Regions from separate parts of the Paenibacillus sp. Y951 genome, predicted to be linked through region 1. Evidence: riboswitches for the same ligand, from Rfam matches in the RefSeq annotation. Region 1 holds a riboswitch; the other holds the start of a gene.
What was found. Region 1 has a riboswitch for cobalamin ahead of AC1TPB_RS20195 (ABC transporter substrate-binding protein). Riboswitches for the same ligand answer to the same signal wherever they lie in the genome.
Positions count from the first base shown of each region.

Region 2: another riboswitch for cobalamin. It lies ahead of AC1TPB_RS01810 (S-layer homology domain-containing protein); the one in region 1 lies ahead of AC1TPB_RS20195 (ABC transporter substrate-binding protein).

Region 1 covers NZ_JBXCIY010000018.1:43,478-51,885, reverse strand. Annotated here, with positions in the region: gene cbiB (adenosylcobinamide-phosphate synthase CbiB) at 1-295, opposite strand, end outside; gene cobU (bifunctional adenosylcobinamide kinase/adenosylcobinamide-phosphate guanylyltransferase) at 295-879, opposite strand; gene cobT (nicotinate-nucleotide--dimethylbenzimidazole phosphoribosyltransferase) at 902-1,972, opposite strand; gene AC1TPB_RS20205 (ABC transporter ATP-binding protein) at 1,994-2,761, opposite strand; gene AC1TPB_RS20200 (FecCD family ABC transporter permease) at 2,758-3,801, opposite strand; gene AC1TPB_RS20195 (ABC transporter substrate-binding protein) at 3,804-4,808, opposite strand; cobalamin riboswitch at 4,953-5,161, opposite strand; gene AC1TPB_RS20190 (hypothetical protein) at 5,371-5,883, shown strand; gene AC1TPB_RS20185 (aminoglycoside phosphotransferase family protein) at 5,964-7,022, opposite strand; gene melA (alpha-galactosidase) at 7,247-8,408, opposite strand, start outside.
Region 2 covers NZ_JBXCIY010000001.1:334,668-343,075, reverse strand. Annotated here, with positions in the region: gene AC1TPB_RS01810 (S-layer homology domain-containing protein) at 1-2,292, opposite strand, end outside; cobalamin riboswitch at 2,433-2,627, opposite strand; gene AC1TPB_RS01805 (YecA family protein) at 2,678-3,835, opposite strand; gene AC1TPB_RS01800 (copper amine oxidase N-terminal domain-containing protein) at 4,454-5,692, shown strand; gene AC1TPB_RS01795 (PD-(D/E)XK nuclease family protein) at 5,809-6,975, opposite strand; gene AC1TPB_RS01790 (DUF4261 domain-containing protein) at 7,044-8,171, opposite strand; gene AC1TPB_RS01785 (hypothetical protein) at 8,298-8,408, opposite strand, start outside.

The DNA.
Region 1 (8,408 bases):
ACCAGGCCGAGACAATATAAGATAGCCATGGATGAATAGCATAGGTCAGTGCATGGATGCTGACCATCAGGACTCCAACAAGTACAATCGTACTTACTGTAAGGATCATTCCTCGATATAGAAGGGAGCGATCACTATAGCTTCGCTCCGCTTGATACAACTTCCCTTGTAGCCACTTAATCCATCGTCCCATCCAAATAACGGGGTGAGTTGGCCATTTCGGATCTCCGATGACCCAATCGATTAGAATGGCTGCAACGATAATAAGCAGCCATTCTTGCAAACTATACCACATCAATGTCCCTCCAGCTTGTAAGCAAGTGACTTCAATTCAAGCGGAATGCCAGCTGTAACGAGAAACACTTTATCTGCTAACGTAGCAATACGTTGGTTAAGACGACCCGCTTCATCGCGATACATTCTACTAAGCTTGTTCATCGGTACAATACCACTCCCGACCTCATTACTCACGATAACGACCGAGTATGGATACTGTTGCAAATATTGCAGAAATGTATTGATCACTTCAAGCAGCTGCTCATTGCCCGTATTTTCCACATCTAATTCCATAAACCAATTACTGAGCCAAATCGTCATACAATCAATCAATATGACTGGTTCTTCCAATAACTCATTATCTTCGATATAGCGAAGAATGCTTTCTAGACAATGAGTAAGCTGCAATGGCGCTTCCCATGTTTCCCAATGAAACGATTCATTGTCGCGTTGTGTGCGATGCAGTGCAATACGCTCGCGCATCTCTTGGTCAAATGCTTGCGCGGTCGCAATATAAATGCCGTATGTTTTTGCGGAGCTTGAAAATTGCTCAGCAAATCGACTTTTGCCACTACGTGCGCCGCCTGTAACCAGTGTAATCATCTATTCAATCCCTTCTCGACGCCTAGTCCTCTTGACCATCAATACCAGCACTTGCGAAGGTCGCCATTTCCTGCATCAAGCTCAATGCTGCATCGATGAAATGGAAGCATAATACTGCTCCAGTTCCTTCACCAACTCGCAGATCTAATTGAATCATCGGCTGCAGACTAATAGATGCAAGCGCATGAACATGACCTTGCTCTTGTGATTGATGTGATGCAATCATATATCGTGCGGCGTTAGCACTTAACTTCGCAGCTACTAGTGCAGCAGCAGTTGATATATATCCATCAATAATAACTGGACAACGGTTTCTAGCTGCTCCGATCATTACACCAACTAAGCCTGCAATTTCTAATCCGCCAATTTTAGCTAATACATCAAGCGGATCATCCTCATTAGGTGCATTCACTGCGATTGAACGTTCAATAATATTAATTTTGTGCTGAAGCATCGCATCATTAATACCTGTCCCTCTACCTGCTGCTGCAGTTGCATCTAACTTAGCTAATACACTTACAATCGCAGCACTTGCCGTCGTATTACCAATTCCCATCTCACCAGTAGCAAACATGCGGACACCTTGTCCATATTGCTCTTCTACTACTTCGATTCCTACTTGAATAGCTTGAATTGCTTCCTCACGCGACATCGCTGCACCTATTGCCATGTTTGCTGTGCCGTACCTAATTTTGTGAGAACGTAATTGAGGATGTTCAAGATCAGCTGCTACGCCAATATCTACACAGACAACATCAGCATGAGCGCCTCTTGCCAGTACATTAACGGCAGCTCCACCACTTAAGAAATTAAGAACCATTTGCGGGGTTACCGATTGTGGAAATGCACTAATTCCTTCGTCGCATACGCCATGATCACCAGCCATAATGATGACCGAACGTTTACTAAGATCTGGCCATAGTTTTCCAGTTATAGCCGCTAATTGTGCCGTAATAACTTCAAGCTTTCCTAGACTTCCAGGAGGTTTCGTTAATTGATCAGAATGTTCTCTTGCTTGCTGAGCAAATTGTTCTTCAGGTAACTGAATACGCGAAATGTATTGTTGTAATTGTTGTTCTGTCCACTTTTCCATAAATAATCATTCTCCTTTAGTTTACGATAACAATAACTGTGGTGATTGGTTGACTGGATGTTGAATGATAACAGTAGATGCATTATACATTTCTTTCATTCTATCTACAGTAAGTACTTGCTCCGGTGTCCCTGAAGCGATGATTTGCCCATTATGCAAAGCTAGTAATTGATCGCAGTACAATGCAGATACATTCAGATCATGCATAACGGCGATAACTAACAATTGTTTTTGTTGCTGCCAGCTTTTCACTACATCCATAATAATTTGCTGATAGCCAATATCTAGATACGTTGTTGGCTCATCTAATAAAATAATTTCCGGTTGCTGTACAATTAATTTGGCTAAAGCGACTCGCTGACGTTCACCACCGCTTAATTGATCTAATTTACGATGAACTAGATTAGTTAACCCCGTTAATTGTATCGCTTCATTAATAATACCATCTATATTAGTCTTTTCACCACCGAGCCAACTCTGATAAGGAAATCGCCCCATCTCAATGACTTCACGCACCGTAAAACCAAGCGGCGGCAGACCCCCTTGTTGTAACACAGCAACCTTCTGAGCTATCAATTTACGTGGGAGACGATGAATAGGTTGCTCTTGAAACAGTACAGAACCGCTTGTTGGCTTTCTTACTCCAGCTAGCAGTTGAAGTAATGTTGATTTACCCGCTCCATTAGGACCAATAATGCCATAAAAGCGATTCATTTCGAAGGAAAAGTTCAAATCCCGAAAAATATCAATCGAGTCATACCGATAGCTTAATGACTGTGCTTCAATCATAAGGATTGAACACCGCCTTCCTTACGGTTTTTCTTTGTTAGTAAGTAAGCGAAGATTGGGGCGCCAATTAATGCCGTAATAACACCCAGTGGCAATTCCTTCGGACTTAGCGCTAATCTAGCGATCGTATCTGCCATGATCATATAGATTCCACCGCCGATAGCTGATAATGGGATAAGAATACGATAATCTGGACCTACTATCAATCTTATGAGATGAGGCACAACAAGTCCAACAAAACCTATGACGCCAGACACAGATACAGCCGCAGCTGTTAACAATGTGCAAACAATAAGTACGATGATTTTACTACGCTCAACATTGACGCCCATATAAGCAGCTTCGCGTTCGCCAAGTGCTAGTAAATTCAAAATTTGACCAAAGTACATAAGAATCGGCACTGCAATAATTAAAAATGGGAAGAGCATATAGACATGTTCCCAACTTTTCATAGAAATTGAACCCATAATCCAGAACAATATTTCATTCACGACGCCGTTTGACATCGATACCATTAATGATACAAATGAACCTAGAAAAGATTGAATAATAACTCCAGCAAGCACAAGTGTCTGAATTTGCATCGATCCTTGAGATTTGGCTAATGCAATGACTCCGAACAATGTGACAATCCCTGTGCAAAAAGCAATCAGTGGGATCGTCCATAGTCCTAGGAGCATTTGATAACCCATTAATATTATAAACGCTGCACCGACAGAGCTTCCTGAAGCGACGCCTAATGTATAGGGGTCAGCTAATGGGTTACGGAGTACACCTTGGAAACCAACGCCCGCTAATGCTAAGCATGCTCCTACTAAAGCTGCAAGTAGTACACGAGAAAGCCGAACTTGCGTTACGATGGCTATTTCACCTTTCGAATAGTAAGCTTGAGCATCATCATTAAAAGGCAGTGAATGCCACAATATCCCCCACACATCAGCCAATGAGATGCCTGATGAACCAAGGGAAATCGCTGTAATGATCGTTATAAAAAGAAGGAGCATCGCTGCTCCTCCATATCCGATTAATTTCTTATTCATATTTATTGAAATAGCTCTGGATGAATGGCAGCTGCAATTTCAGATAATCCTTGCGCTAGGCGCGGACCTACACGAACTAGCGGATCATTAGTAACTTTAACCACTTCATTATTTTTCACAGCATCAATCGCATCCCAACCTGGGCGCGCCTGAATACTTGCTAGAATAGAGCTTTGCTCCTCTCCAAAATCAGGATAAATAATAACTGCTGGATTTTCAATAATAACCGCCTCAGCATTAACCTCATACCAACTTGGTTGGCTATTAGCTACATTAATACCACCTGCAATCGTTACAAGATCATCTAAAAATGTGCCAGAACCAACAGTGTATCCAACGTCAAACTCTAAGTAAACTTTACGAGCATCAGCATTTGCTACTTTAGCAACGATGTCTTCTTTCACCTTATTCATCTCTGCTGCAACCTCACCTGCTTGAGCCTGTGCATCTAATAATACTCCTAGTTCATTCGTATGAGCAATTACTTCATCGTAAGTTAATGGATCGGATGCGTACACGACAATACCTAGCTCGCGTAACTTCGTGATCGCTTCACTATTCATACTAGATGAAGCGATCACGATATCTGGTTCCAGCGCCATTACTGCTTCTATATTAGTAGTGGAATCTCCTACTTTTTCAATCTCAGCTGTTTCTTCTGGATAATTACTATACCCATCCACACCTACAACTTTATTACCCAAACCGATTGCAAATAAAATTTCTGTTTCACTTGGTACGATTGACACGATTGCTTTAGGACTTTCTGTAAGCGTTACTTCTGTATTGCTTGCATCAGTCACTGTCATCGGATAGACAGATGCAGAAGCCCCAGTACCCGTTGTATCTTCAACGATAATTTGATTTTGATTCGTAGCTCCTTGATTCTGATTGTTACCGTTTACTCCATTATTATCGCCACATGCAGTAAGTGCCAACATCATAGCTAGCATCATAATTAGTAAAACCTTATTACCTTGTATAGCTTTCTTGAAATTCGATAGCATTGTTCCAATCCCCTTTTTCTTTATTTAATTTCATACACATGTACAACACAATATAGCGTCCTCCGATGTTGGAGACGCCGTTACTTAAACGATAAGTTCATAAAGTTTAAGTTTATCCAACACCTCCTAAGTCCACGTAGGAATATGCTTGTATTTCCTTAGGCAGGTCTCCTGACTTGAATGAATTGTAATATTGTCTTCCCAGATTATTGTTATCCAGTGACATTTAATATTACTTTGATATACAACGTATATCCATTCTTACAGTGGCGGGTCCGCGCTGGAATTTCACCAGCTTCCCTTTTCATCTATCATGCGATATGCAGAATAGAACCTAAGTACACGCTATTCAATTAGTTTACTGTCTTACTATACACGATATTACTATATGATGTCACCTGTATACATAAAGAGCAAGCACCGCTACATATAACATATTAGTTACAATATTGTCTCAACAAGAGTTATGTAACGAACGAATTATAAATTAGTACTGCCTACGCCGCTGTTCATCTCCATAGATGATATAAAAGAAAAAACGCAAATTATGGGAGGAAATCTTGTGACCAAATGGAAAACCAGACTATTCACCTTGCTCATACTCGTACTATTATTCGGTGTAGGGTATAGCTATATTGTGGCACAAGGGACTACTGTACGAGATCAATCACTCCTGAAACTAACCGCAACCAGTGCAACATCAATTGGGACATTACAATTTGAAATAGATCATGATAACGCTGTTGCTCTCACTAATAGTCCGTTCACATTACAGCTACTGCCAGGTTCAAATGTAGGTACATATTCGGATTCAGAAGCAGATCTTAACAGATTGGATCAACTAAATACCGATAATTCGCTGCCATCACATACTAAAGTTACGGTTAATCTTAATATGTTAACGATGGATTGTGGTACGATCCAATTTACGATGACACCTGATGAGCACGGTATCTACCACGGCGAAGGAATTCCTGTGATGTCTGGACTTTGGGTGGCTACAGCAACAGTTACGTATGATGATCAACCCCAAGACGAAGCGATACAATTAGCTTTCACATTCGATGTATCTTAAACCGTACTTTCAATGATTATTAGCCTTCATATTCGATGTCCAGTAATCCTTGCTCGTATCAGATGAAACTCACATAGTGGTTATCCCGCGTAAAGGCTCTTATACTCTGAGTAGGCACGCAGATGAATCTCTTTAGCCCGCTTTTGAGTTATTTCTTTCAGTTCAGGTATTTCCTCTGCTTCAATGTAGTCAGCAAGTACATCAATGACATCATCCAATAGTTTTGCACGGAAATAGTATTGTAACCTTTCGCAAAGTTCGCTACCTGCCAACGTTAAAACTAATTCGCTCCAATATGACCACTCTTTCTTATTATATTTCGGCCATAATAGGACGGAATAATCCATTGCAGCATCACCGCTTACCGTTAAGTCATCCCAATCAATAATCCAACAATTATTATTATTGTCTACTAATACATTCTCCCAATTAATATCGTTATGAACGATATCTGAAGCTTTATGCTGAAATGAAGGTGCAGAACGTACTAGTTGTTCTAATGCTTCTACTTCATTCTCGAACCAAGTGATTGAATCTGATGTCACGAAATCAAGCAAATGTTGCTGAGATCTAATGATATCTAGATCTTCTTGGAATCGAGTGATATATTCCTCTGCGAATGCATCTGCATAAGAGTAGACTTGCACATTGTCTTCTACATCGTCTTGTATATCGTTTTGCTCAAACTCTTGTACATTGTTTTGCTCATCGGTTCGAATCATTTGTTGGATCTGTTTATCTATATGTAATTGATGTAGTGAATGCAATACATTCTCAACGATTGGTTTTGAATTAGAAATGGAACTTAATGATTTCCCTTCAATAAATTGAAACACTAACCCATAAGTGTAGCCCTCTATCATTTCCTCTGTTATCTCTCCTATCAATCTAGGAGCCTTATATTGTGTAGACAAATGCTCGCTTATTGATGCCCACTGCTTGAGACGGTAGGCTTTTTCAGTTCGTGCTAGTTTAATATGTATAGTTGTTTCGCCATCAGATACACGGTAGGACTGATTAACAAAACCGCCTGGATTATAAATATAACGAACATCAAACTTTGAGCCGTCTAATCCTAATGATTGAACGTTTCTTGCGACCCATAGCTTGATCTGATTCTCATTGAAATTCAGCTCCATCGTCATTCATCCCCTTTTTATAATTGGTCTCGTAGATTGTACATTTCTGTTTATAGAATAACATTCTGCTCTATATAGATTCAAACTTATTGCACACAGGTAAAGACACCTCCAAGTAATACGAAGCGATATGCTAATCGTATATTTAGAGGTGTCTTCAATTTGCTATATTAATCTACTCCAAAGAGTTTGTTGTGTATATTAACTGAACTTCACTTTCCAACTTACTTGTACGTCGGTAACCAGCTACCATGTGCTTCGATCAACTCATCACATAGCGCAACAATATGATCCATCGACAACTCCGCAGACGTATGAGGATCAAGTAAAGCTGCGTGATAAATATGTTCCCTCTTGCCAGTAATCGCTGCTTCAATCGTTAATAATTGTGTGTTAATATTCGTACGGTTCAATGCAGCTAGCTGTGGAGGAAGATCACCAATAAATGTTGGTTGAACGCCATTCGCATCAACTAGACATGGTACTTCTACACATGCTTCTTTTGGTAAATTAGTAATAAGTCCAGTATTCATGACGTTGCCACCAATTTTAATAGGAATATTCGTCTCGATCGCTTCCATAATATAAGATCCATATTCATGTGTGCGAGAATGTTCTAGATGAGCATCGTTCATAATCTCATCCCGCTTCTGCTTCCACTCATTAATCTGACCGATGCAACGTCGGGGATATTCATCCAATGGAATATTGAAGCGCTCAATTAGCTCAGGGTATTGCGACTTAATAAAGTAAGGATGATATTCAGCATTATGTTCACTTGATTCCGTAATGTAGTAACCAAACTTGTCCATCAGTTCATAACGTACCATATCATGATGTTTTTCTTCTTGTTTCAATCTAGCAAGTCGCTTTATTTCCGGATAAATATCTTGACCATCCTTCGTTATTTCTAGCAGCCACGCCATATGATTAATTCCAGCTATTTTAGATTTAATGCCGCTATTGTCTATTTCCAAATGCTTCAGCAAATCTTGCACACATACTTGTACACTATGACAAAGACCTACTGTGTTAACTCCGCCTTGTGTAGTCATCACATTCGTTAATACTGCCATTGGATTAGTATAGTTTAAGAACAATGCATCTGGACAAACCTCATTAATATCTCTAGCAAAATCCATCATTACTGGAATTGTGCGCAGATTTCTGAACAAGCCGCCGATGCCAATCGTATCCGCAATCGTTTGACGTAGACCATATTTCTTCGGAATTTCAAAGTCCGTAATTGTACATGGGTCGTAGCCACCTACTTGAATCGCATTAACAATATAAGATGCACCCCTCAATGCTTCTTTACGGTCATGATATGCTACAATCCGACATGAACTACCTGCCGTTTCACAGATGTTTTTCAATATAATTTCG
Region 2 (8,408 bases), on a different contig from region 1:
TAGATCATCACCCAAATTAGTCGTATATCGCCATTGTAGGGATTCTCCACCTTGAAGATTATATAGACTAGCGCCATAATTCGGATAGATCCCGTTGACATTGTACATCCAACCGCTGCCTTCGCCATGGTCAAATTCACCATCACCAACAATAGATTGAATGTAGACGCTGTTGTATTTTTCTGTCCATTGATAGTTATAAGCAATAGACTTACTATCTAACACTCGTTTCAACACCGACCAAGCTGTATCACCAGTTTGCAGCTCGACAATAATTGGACTAACAACATAACCTTTATCGATCGTTAATTTATCAACGGATAAAGTTACTGTAGCTGTAGTAACTCCACCGTTTCCTGGATTGCTGGAATTCCCTCCATCTCCTCCACCACCAGATTGATCAATGGTAGCAGTAGAGTAGGCAACGAAATGTGTAAAGTGATTCGTTTCGATAATTAAATCATTACCTCGATCATAAGCAAATTCTGATAAGCCACTCGCTATCCCTTCAGCTTTTGTAGCAAATTTCGTAATAGGGTAAATAGAATTCTCTTGAATATAAGCAGCCTCTTGACCTGCCGCTCCAGTAAAGGTCATTGTGACAAAGTTGCTAAATTCTACTTTTGAAGAACCACCCATCGTAACAAAATACGCGATATCTTCGAGTTTTTTATTTACTGCCATAATCGTACTAATCTGTTGACTTAGCGCATCAGCATCGAATGTAGCAGTCGTAAGAAGCTCAATTGAACTTGTCGTATTATTTTCGACTTTTGTATCCTTAGCAATTGCAATGGATATATTCCCTTTTGTAGCTGTAATAGCTGGCAATGCTAATTCAGGAGTAACATTGATACGAACAGGGTCAACTTTCTGACTATCTATTAGAATAGTAATCTCTTTATTGTTATCATCCGCTGTAATAGCAATTTCATACGGCTTACCATCATCTGCGATCTTAATTTCAGGCGTATTACCTTCTGGAACTTTAATAGAACCATCATCTTCATCAGGTGTATCAGGTGTATCAGGAGCTTCCTCTTTTTCCAATACAACATCCGTCATATCAAATAGCGCAGTCTTTCCTTCTAGGAAACGCTCGTAGGCAACTAAAGCATATGTTCCTTGATCTGTCGCCATCCCATTAACACCAGTAGTAAGTGTGTGCTTAAATCCTCCGCTAGGAATCGTGTATTCCACAAGTGCATCGACTGCTGATAATCCATTTTTAATGAAACGATCATCAGAATGTGGATTAATGCCAATTGCCGTTAACGCAACAATTACTTGTGCGGTGCTCTCTGCATTTTCTGCTCCCCAAGTCATATATCCACCAGTCTTTAATTGAGCCGAAGAAAGCCAAATTACTGCACGATCTATTACTTCTCGAACTTCAGCATTGGTTTCATAGTATGGAGCTAGTGCTTGAATCGCCATCCCTGTAATATCAGGATCAGCTACTGCACCACCTAATGCCCATCCACCAGCGGAAACTGAATCCTTATTAATCTCTTTACCCAAAATATATTCAATAAACATATCCTCAGTTGATTGGACAGCGACAGAGTCATTGATTGGGAAAGGATACTGATATGTATTCAATCCAATAAGTGCGAAGATTGGACCATTAATCCCTTGCTTAACAACATAACTATAGTCTGCAAGAGCATATGAAATATCATATCCGGCAACATCATATATATCTTTTCCTATAGATGTAAGACCAAGTATTAATCTGGTATGTTCTGTTCCTTTGACTTTATGTAGTAGTCCTTTGTTGGCAACCATTAGCTGTGCTACATTTTTCTCGATATTTTCATAATAAATATCATAGTAACCTTCTGGCACATCATAATTGGCTCTAGCAAGTGAAAGGATTGACCATTCACCACCACCAGTACCAAACGTCGGATTAGTTACTGTGCGAAGAATATATGCTAGATTAAGTTCTAGTTGATTAGCAAGAAATATAGCATCTTCAAGTTCAGATTGAGCTAGATCTACACTCACTTGATCACTTTCCAAATCGTTAAGAACTATATTAGCCTGATCATATGCTTCAAGCACATAAGATTTCGATAAGAGCTTCGCTTGTATCGCACTATTATCGATTGCATCAATAGCCGCAGATAGACCCTCTGTATTAATTAATATAGCGTCATTACTTACCTCAACTTGTCCGACCTCAATACTTTCACCAACACTTGCCAATGCTACAGATCCATTGGTCATAGATGTCGATAAAATCAAACTGACAATCAATAACCATGCTAACCATTTGTTTCTTCTCACTTCCAAAAACTCCTCTCAAGCTTCTCTAGTTGCATCCTAATCACAACAAAAAACCTCTTACCATGGGATAAGAGGTTTAAAATTGCGATAGGTTGTCACTTGCACGCAAAAATAAACACCTTCCTATCCATCGTAGAAAAATTGGTGTGACACGATAGGCAGGTATTCTGGCTCAAGATTCATCATTTATGCCGCCTTCCCAGTTTCCCAGTGGCATTAAGCATAAACTCCTCTTTTACAGCGGCGGGACCGCGTGGGATTTGCACCCACTTCCCTTTTAACCAATAACGAATCCTTAAAGGATCAATATCGGCACCTATCGTTGGATATACAATTATTTGTTCATCATAGCTGATAACTAGCTATTTGTCATTGTTATATTGTATTACTTTCCACAGCATTTTTTATATTTCAAGCCACTACCACATGGGCAAGGATCATTTCTACCAATCTTATTGGAGGGACCTACCAGAGATAGTACAGGCGGTTTTGATTGTACCTCTTGCGAGAAACTCGCTAGCTCGGCCGGAGTAAATCCAACATTGGACCATAGCCTAGTATCATTATATAGTTCAATGACCAACGCCGTTACTTTTTGTATTTGCTTCCTGCCTTTGAATACTATATCTCTTCTCTCAATTTCGAACACAATTTCATTTAACGGTTCTTCCATTGAGCAAGCAAGCTGTACATCATCTGTAATATCCGTAGCTAGCATAACATTCACATGTAGCTCATCAACTAAGTACTGATAAAGTTGCTTATAGCTAGGAGTAATCTCGAAATACAAATCATCCGCGTACTTTAAGAAGCTCTCTTTGCTCGGCACATATCTAGGCTTATCCTGCACTAACTCAAGTAAGTCCTCATATTCCTCCATATTGTCCTCTTCAAAATAAGTACAAATGAATTGACCATTGTACCAATCATAGCTTTGAGGTCTTTGTAAATAGTAATTAGCAATATTCTCAAACTCTTCCATCGAAATCGGTTGTTCATTGTGTCCATTATATATATCAACGAGTTCCTGTAAACTAATTGTTCCATACAAATGAGCAGCTGCTAATGTATATTGTAAAACTAACTGCTTTGATTCACGATCTTTCATTAATTCATTCCAATTTAACTCATCATACAGAACTTTAATCTCTTCAGGGATGACGTAGATAAGCTTCTCTTGATGATAGAATGAATACAAGATACCTTGCATTTGAAGGAAGCGATACTTTCCAGGTATAATCTCTACCGTCAATTGTTCTGGATTGTGGTACACAGCTTGCCAAAACTCAAGTTCTTGATCCGTCGATAACATTAGACTTTCTGTTAAATATTCAACACTTGCAAGATGTTGCGTTAATGCGGACGCTAAATTTTCTTTATTCAATTTAGAGTAACCTACAAGTTTTACTTTCTTCGCAAATTGTATTAACTCGTCTTTTTTAACTTCTGTTAACAGCTCAGCTAGCTTGTACTTAGCTTCACTATGGATCGCATATTCTATATTCAATGCGTGATATAATGCCGCTTCAGATGATTCCTTCATATTCAACCCTCAATCTATTCGAATTATTTCTGTACTATTAAGTAAGTATATTACATTATAGCATTAGAGCAACAAGAGAACTAACTTCGAAAGGAAATTATATGTGCTTGCAATACTTACTGCTACCAATTTGGCAGCTCCTTTTCTTGCGGATAAGCAAGAAGGCGTTCTCGTCATTAACAAAACCGTTTCGTTGCAAACACTTCATTCCAAGCCTTCTTCAATTCGGATGGGAGCTTAGCCTAACAAGTTAAGCACTTACCCTATTTTCAAAAAAAATAATATACTTGAAGCAATTTCATAATGGATAGTTACAGAATTGTGGACGTTGGTTTACTAAGGCCATCGCTTGCTTTTCGATTTGCTTACTTTTTTTAGGAGACCTAAGTAGTAACTTTTTTTCGTCTTTTAATCTCATTAGTTCCGTCTAAAGTCACGGAATCAGGGATCAATTTGCTCTAATTATAGAATTGTATTTGTAATAAACACGTATTTTTCTATATCCGGTATTAAAGTATTTATTAAATAGTTCTTTCTTTCTATTTACCAATGATTAGATTTTTGTAACAATTATAAATAATATCTAATAACTAGTAATTACTGGAGGTAAGTATCAAAATGATCATAAGCAAAAATAAGAACATTGTATTAAGCCTAACTATCGTTTTATTTGTCCTACTGATGCTGGTATATCCGACACCTGGAATGGCAAATTCCTCTCCTAACGTCGACTCAACAAATGTTGAATTATTACGCTCCGACTACAAGATAATCGATGGCAAAATGAAAGTAACCGCTGACGTGCGAGTTCAAGTAGGTGAGAAAGTTTCGCTCTTAGTTACTGGTTATGATAAATCTGACAACATTATCGCAATCAAACAGACTAGTACTCACATATTCGGTGGCAATACGCACGTATTTCAACTGACCATGGACAACGGAGAGCAGCTCGACAATGTTGACATTCAGGCTCTAGGAGCGACTGAAGAACCTTATAAAATCTTAGCCCAAACCACTATTATACACAAAGATCATGTGGAAGCTGTGGTCGCTGTAAAAAACGGACCTATGTCACAAAAAATGAATATAGTTGCCAAGGGGATTAATAAAAATGGTAAGATCGTTGAAGTTAGAGGGACCGGAAGTCATGCATTTGATCAAACTATTCTAATTTACAAGATTAAACTTGAAGCCGTTAATGATATCGCTAAAGTACAGTTTCTCGTGCTCGTTGATGATCAGACCTATTTGGTTGATTATGGAACATACATAAAAGATGGAAAACTCATCGTCACTTCCGTTTTAAAGAATGGTGACAAGTCGCAGCAGATCATGTCCAAAGTAACTCCGTTCACCGTCAATGGAAAAGAATTAGACATTCTAACAAAATCAAGCTTTGCATTCAGCAATTCTACTTATGATCTGAAAATGGTAGTCAATGATAAAAGTGCTAACAGAGTCGATCTTAAGTTTTATGACGAAACAGGAAAGAATGAAATTAAAAAGCGCGACGGCATTATGGTTACCATTGATGGACAAGGACTGGCAGTCAAACAACCGCCTGTATTGAAAAAGGGCAGTGTTAGTGTTCCTATGAGAGATATTTTCGAAGCTTTAGGAGCTGACATTAAGTGGAATCAGAAAACAAGTACGGTAACTGCAACTAGAAGCAGCAAAGAAATTACTCTTCAAATCGGTTCCAAGCTCGCCTATATTGACGGGGAGCAAGTAACTCTATCTGTTGAGCCTGCTATTATTAATGGCAGCACCATGGTTCCTATAAGGTTTGTAGCCGAAGCATTAGGATCACAAGTATACTGGGACAATGCTTCACAAACCGTTTTAATTATAAGGTAGTAGTTGACTTCTGTATTGAAGTATTAGTTATAATGCAAAAACCCGAGAACGGACGCTTTTCTCCCAGTGTCCATTTTTCGGGTTTTTAGGTTATAGTTTAACCTTCCGTTATATAATTAATTTACATCGCTATCAGCATATACTTCTGTTAGTAAAGCAGAACCCGTGCCGTCTGGATTATTATTATTCTTCCAATAAATCATCACATTTTCAGGTGTATTGGCTAGGTCTATCTTTCTAATCACCTTTTTATTATTCTCATTAGGATAGTAAAATAGATTTTTCTCCACTTTAAACGGACTAGTAACTCCATAATGTTTTCTATTTCGATCGTTAACAATATACGAACGATCAAAGTTTGCGCTTTTTAATATTTTTCCTGATCTTTCTTTCACTCTGTTACTTACCCAGCTTTTTAATTCATCATAATCTATATCTTTCTCATATTCTGTAATATCATAAAAATCAGCGATGTATTGAATAACTGGTTTACCATAGTTCGATTTCTCAATTAACAGATTTTTTTCTTCCTTATAGGATTTAAATCCTGAATAAATAAAGGAAATAAATGACTTGATTGTATGCTTAGTATAGTCATAGATAGGTTCAATCTTGCCAACCGCTTCTTCTGTAAGAATCCCAATTAGCAAATGAACGATAGTAATCTCTATTTCATCATGCTGTTCTTCTTCCCCCCAGAATAAGTGAAAACAAGGTACTAATAATTTTTCTTTCTCCAATGCAGACAATAGTGCATTAAATTCATTTATCGCTCGCTTACTCCCACTGTGGGTTAAAAATATAAAGGAAATTATGGGCTGTTCTTTCTCCAATAAATAGCCTCTGTAGTAATTATCTAATCCAATAATTTCTTCTAAAAGCTGATTATCTCCATGTTGAATGGCTCCATCATTTATTTTATTTTCAACACAGAACGAATATCTAGGAACGTTTTCAGAAAATAACTTGTCATATAGCTCAATAACAATATCGATATCTCTTGTTTTTTTTGTAAGCCCTCTTTCTGAGCTTATTACTTTCACTTCTGCTTGAACTCTTACTTCATACTTTGAATTTCTAGACAAATCTCGTATCTTATTATGATAAATAAGATCCTTATACTGCTCTCTATTTTCCAGTACTATCGGTGTTAGAAATTTTTCAACGAACTTGGATCCTAAACCGTGATTTTCATTAGGATCTAACAAGTATGCTACAAATGATGTTAAATTTGGTTCATTAATAGAACCATCGTTGGATGATAAAACTTTAAATATATTCATGGTAAACTCTCCTATTATAATAAATATGTTAAGTTAGGGAAAACGATAGATATAGTTACTATCGTAGATTAGTATTGGATTTTGAGAGTATCCCCATCGACATAGACGCCCTCGGAACGGGAAATCGACAGCTTTTGTTCTGCTGAGAAGCCGATCGTTTCTCCATCCCTTAAAGTGACGTTCTCTTCAACAATATATCCAGAAAGAGTAATCAGGAAGTCACGCAGATCGGCAGGGGATGCTTGGCTGTCCAGGATTTCGATTTCATCCTTACCAAAGGCCCTTAGCCCATAGGTATAACCATTGAGCCCAGTTTCCGTCCCAACCAGACCGTAGTAAACCAGATTCAGTAAAGGAAACATATCTTTATCCTTCATAAGTTCAGCCATATCTAGAAAAAGTTCAGGCTGAAATACGGTGCCAGATGTATAAATCCCTAATGCGTTAGGAAGCTTTAGACAACTGGCCGCCAACTTCGTATATAGCCTGCCGCTGTCCAGCGGGGTGCCTGAACGGGTAAATACAGCCAGAATGATTTGAGATACATGAGTTCGAGTAACTTCCACTGCTTCCTTCCACAGGTAGTTTCCCCCTGCATAATGCTCTGCCTCACCGTCTGGTATGGGAGCATTGACAAAGCTTGCCGCTAACATGTAGCCGTCCACTTCAAAGACCAGAATTCCTTCCTTTGTCTCTTCGGAGCTTTCCTCATCCTCTGCCGGCGAGCAGGAGATATTCCAGTCGTTCAGAAGGTTGGCTTTGATCTGATCAAGATCACATTCTGCGGAGTTCAACAAAACGAACCCGTTAAAAATACCAGATTCATTGTCCTCCGTTGCCGTCTGGTCTCCTTGGGATTGCTCAGCTTCATAAGCTGCAGCCTGCTCCATCCAGTACTCACGGATCATTTCTACCATCTTAACAGCTTCTTGCTCTGCAGTCGCAGGGTCATAACGTTGCATCTCGCTGAATACATGTCCGCAATGCTCGGTATCAGACGGATTATCATAGCCTCCGCATACACCAAGGAGCCATGTTCCGAGCATTGTTTTTTTATATCTGAATATGTAGTAATGCATATTATGTAAATCAAATTCTCCTGCAATTTCTATTTTATTGGGTTGTCGCCCGAGTTCGTGTTCATCTGCCAGCCAGTCAATCATAGATTGCATTGCTACTTGTTCTTGAGCTTTCATTAATTTCCCTCCTTAAAAAGTATGTTTTTATAAATTATACTATTACCCTCTGGTATAAGGAATCAGACTTAGTATTCAAAATTTTGACTATATGATTTATATCAGCATATAAAGAAAATGCCTCTCCTAATTATGGAGTGGCATTTTCTTTTGTAATTGTAAGATTTCTTCAATGTAAGATACCAATGGCTCTAATGGACTACCAACACTTACATTGATTTCTTTATAAATATTCCT